DNA from 2 places in the Neobacillus sp. MER 74 genome. Region 1 is predicted to be linked to the other one. Evidence: riboswitches for the same ligand, from Rfam matches in the RefSeq annotation. Region 1 holds a riboswitch; the other holds the start of a gene.
The links. A riboswitch is a leader RNA that binds a small molecule or an ion and turns the genes downstream of it on or off. The one in region 1 is predicted to bind lysine.

Region 1 (2,206 bases):
GCCAATATGGTCCTCATGTCCATGAGTGACAATTAAAGCACGGATTTTCTCCTGATTTTCTACCAAATAAGTAATATCAGGGATAATTAAATCAATTCCTAATAAACTCTCATCTGGAAACTTCCCGCCGCAGTCAATAATAAAAATATCGTCTGCATATTGAACCACATACATGTTTTTTCCGATTTCATTGATACCGCCTAAAGCAAAAATGGATAATTGCTGATTATTGGTTTGCAAGTAAATATCCTCCCTATTCCATGTAAATATGAATAGTATGCCCTTTTGGTTGGACTTTATTGGAAAGGGAAAGTGAAAAATTTCAGTCAGGGTCCGAAAAATAAAAGGCTGTCAACAGTACGGAATTCAAAATTCCCTATGTGTTGACAGCCTACCAGCATTTAAATTAATGTTTTGACTTGGTGTCCAGGTAAAACCACTTGCAATGCCATTTCTTCATCGTGACTCAAAGGCAGCAATGGCAATCGAAGTCCACCAACCTGCACCCCGCTCATGTTCAGGGCTGCTTTTACTGGGGCCGGATTAGGAGCCGTAAATAATGCCTTCATAAGAGGAAGCAGTTGGCGATGAGAGTGAGCCGCTTCTTGGACGCGTCCATTTTTAAAATGATTTATCATTTCTTGCATTTCATTGCCAATTACATGGGAAGCAACAGATACAACTCCAGCACCGCCAATCGCTAAAACCGGCAATGTTAAGCTGTCATCCCCACTATAAAGGGTAAAATCACTAGGGGCTTGGCTAATAATAGAAGCCATGTCATCCAGGTTGCCGCTTGCTTCCTTAACAGCAACAATATTCTCGATTTGGGATAGGCGAACAATGGTCTCTGCGGATAGATTGACCACACTTCGACCAGGGATATTATAAAGCATAACCGGTAATGATGTAGATTCAGCGATTGCTTTGAAATGTTGATACATACCTTCTTGGGAAGGTTTGTTATAGTATGGAGCAACGAGCATGATCCCGTCTACACCTGTTTCTTCAGCTTGCTTTGTTAAACTGATAGATGCCCGTGTATTATTCGAGCCAGTGCCAGCAATAACTGGGACTCTTCCTCTCGCTGCGACGACAACGGCTTTAAATAAAGCGATTTTTTCATCCGTCGTTAAAGTTGGAGATTCACCGGTTGTACCGGCAACGACGAGACCGTCCGTCCCATTTTCAATTAAATAATCTACTAATCTTCTTACTGCGTTAAAATCAACCTCGCCATTTTGATCAAATGGTGTAACCATTGCGGTTAAAACTTGGCCAAAATTCATTTTTTCTCACCCTTTTAATAAATTTTTATAAAATTTAGAGGTGGGCAAGGCCATTCAAAATTCAACGCAAAAAAGCAACAGTGAGGGTTCACTGTTGCAGTAGAAACATAAATAAAACTAAGTTCCCGTGCGTAAGATAGCCCTCCATATAGTCTCCTATATGACAGTTCTGTATTTATTCAATAGCAGAACCAGCTTCATGATCATGAGAATCAATGAAACTTCGGCAAATTCCCCTTTCTACAACCATCGTTGGACCTCATTATCCTCCAGTTGTGTACTAATGGTCTTTGCACCTCTATCCTCACTTCAAAAGTATTGAAGTAAGAAAAATATATAATTAATAGTAAATATATCAGAATATTCCTTTTGTTTCAAGGGGGAAAAGGAACTATATTTGTAAAGTTTATGCAGTTTCTAACCCCTGTTCTTCTTTTTCTACTTCTAATGCAGATACAATATATGCAAACCCGTTCATCACAAAATAAATAACATCCGATTGAATCTGTTCCTTTTCTCCTAAATAAGTATTTATGATCATACTGATGGAAAAGAAAACTACGAAGGATAATGCAATTTTATTAAAAATCATCAAATTTACCGACCCCTTTATTTAGGATTCTTATGTTAATCATATTTGCTTAAGACGGGTTTTATGTCTGCCGCCTGAAGGGTGGTGCTTGAAATCAATGAGTGCCAGGTGTTGGTTCATTCACCCTGGTTCTTCTTGGAAGTTCTTTCTTACCGTGCAGGAAGTGGTAAAGAACCATCGATGCAAGAACGACTGCACCTAAAATGACATACAAAGTACGATAGCCTGTTAACGGTATAATAAACCCGAGGATGTATGGACCGAAACCCAGACCCGCATCAAGAAAGATAAAGAAAGTGGAAGTGGCCAAACCCATCCGATGGGG
Region 2 (2,206 bases), on a different contig from region 1:
TCCTCTTTCCAGCGTTTCAATGTTTTCAATGCGGAAAGAACACCGTGGGAGCTGTCCTCTTCGTCACATTCCGATAAGAGAACAATGTTACCGTCTAGTTCTTCAGGGTGCTCGGAATAATAGTTTAAGAGGTATAAGTGACTGGCAACCCCGCTTTTCATATCAAGGACGCCGCGGCCAAATAACCAGTCGCCTGAGTCTAAATGTTCTTTAGCGGCAGCCGGCAGCTGTTCCATTTTTAGTGACTCCATCAGTTGGTCTGGGAAGCAAGCCTGGTCTTTTAAATGGTTAAAATCTTCAATCCCAACCGTATCAATATGACCCATCAAAATCACCGTGCGGCTGCTCGTTCCCTTCGTTCCTTTCACAAAAGCAAGAACATTATAACGCTCTTGATCGTCGTTGAGTGTTTGTTCTAACACTAGGTGGCTAGGGTTTTGTGAAAAATAGGGAATAGAAGAAATCATAGAATATAAAGACTGTGCAATGGCCTTTTCGCCATTGGTATTAACGACACTTTCAATGTTTACAAGCTGTTTCGTGAATGTCAGCACATCCTCACGACATTGCAACATACGCCTGACCTTCTTTTCTAGTAAATTGGTATTTAGAAAAAATGTATCTCAGAAGAGAAAGCCCGTCAAGTCTTTAATTTTGATAAAAAATAACATCAAAAATATTATTGCAAAAGTAAGAATATTTATATATACTAAAACTTGTTTCATTAAACTAAATATAAATCCTCATCTTTAAGCATTAGATGGGGTAGAGGTCGCGATTGATATTAGTATCCTATTGGAGATTCAGTGAAATCTATGAAAATAGGAAAAAGGATCCATCGCCGAAGCTTCTGAAATCACTGCTTTCAGAAAGCTGGGTCTGCACTCGAATAGGGGCAGAACTGTCACAGTTCCTTGGAATTGTGGAGAACTATCTTCACCAATGCTAACTGATGAGGGTGTGTAGAACACCGTCATACTCACATGGACGGTGTTTTTTTATTACCTAGGAGGGGATTTTTATGAAAAAGTTTGCATTTTTATTAGCAGCGGCGATGATGTTGATTTTATCTGCTTGCGGCACGGAGAAGCCTGATGGAGAAAAGGCAGCAAAAGCAAGTGGCTCTAAGCATGAGTTAGTGAAAAAAGGTGCGTTAACATTCTCGATGACCGGGCAGTATCCACCGTTAAACTTTAAGAAAGACGGTAAATTGACTGGATTTGATGTTGAAATTGGAACAGAAATTGCTAAGAGAATTGGGCTTGAAGCCAACCCTGTAACCAATCCATGGGAAACGATTATCCAAGGATTAAAGGCAAACAAATATGATGCCATTATTGGAAGTATGACTGCTACACCTGAGCGAGATAAGCAAGTTGATTTCACCAATCCATATTATTTATCTGGTGCACAGATTTTTGTAGCGGAAGGCAATTCCGCGATTCAATCGAAAGAGGATTTAAAAGGCAAAAAAATTGGTGTTATTCAAGCTAGTACGTGGAAAGACATGGCCGATGAATTATCTGATCAAGTGAAAGGCTATCCAACTGACGTTAACGCCCTTCAAGATTTGGCGCTTGGCCGTTTAGATGCGGTCATCACGGATAAAATTGTCGGTGTGAGTGCTAAAAATGAAAAAGGCTTAAAAATTAAGGCCATTGGCGATTTATTGAATGAAGACCGTGTCAGTGTAGCGGTAGCTGAAGGAAACAAAGAGCTCGCTGATAAAATCAACGAAGCTATCCAATCAATGATTAACGATGGGACGTATGAAAAAATCAGTATGAAATGGTTTAATACAAACATCATGGAAAAGTAAGACAGGATCAAAGATTTTAGTGTAAGCACCTGATGTGGGTGCTTGCACGATTCAACGAAGGAGGTACGCATCATGATATTTATTGAAAATATTATCAGTATTTTTAGTGAACACGGAATTGCTTTTTTGAAAGCTTCTTGGATGACCATCGCGATAACGGCCATCTCGCTATTATTTGCCATGGTGATTGGTATAATTTTCGCGGGCTTTAAAATTTCCTCTAGTAAAATACTAAATCGCATTGCCGATATCTATATAGGTATTATTCGTGGAACGCCTCTCATTGTTCAGATTATGTTCCTTTATTATGGACTTGCCAATATCGTGAACCTGGACAGCTTCACGGCAGGGGCTCTGGCATTAGGTGTACATACAGGAGCCTATATT

Region 2: linked by a shared signal. The riboswitch ahead of M3610_RS19885 (ABC transporter substrate-binding protein) and the one ahead of dapA (4-hydroxy-tetrahydrodipicolinate synthase) in region 1 are both predicted to bind lysine.

What each region holds. Positions count from the first base shown of each region.
Region 1 covers NZ_JAMAUV010000031.1:34,161-36,366, reverse strand. Annotated here, with positions in the region: gene M3610_RS25380 (ribonuclease J) at 1-240, opposite strand, end outside; gene dapA (4-hydroxy-tetrahydrodipicolinate synthase) at 402-1,289, opposite strand; lysine riboswitch at 1,419-1,598, opposite strand; gene M3610_RS25370 (hypothetical protein) at 1,696-1,881, opposite strand; gene M3610_RS25365 (MFS transporter) at 1,976-2,206, opposite strand, start outside.
Region 2 covers NZ_JAMAUV010000014.1:62,483-64,688, forward strand. Annotated here, with positions in the region: gene M3610_RS19880 (M20/M25/M40 family metallo-hydrolase) at 1-575, opposite strand, end outside; lysine riboswitch at 759-941, shown strand; gene M3610_RS19885 (ABC transporter substrate-binding protein) at 1,022-1,819, shown strand; gene M3610_RS19890 (amino acid ABC transporter permease) at 1,892-2,206, shown strand, end outside.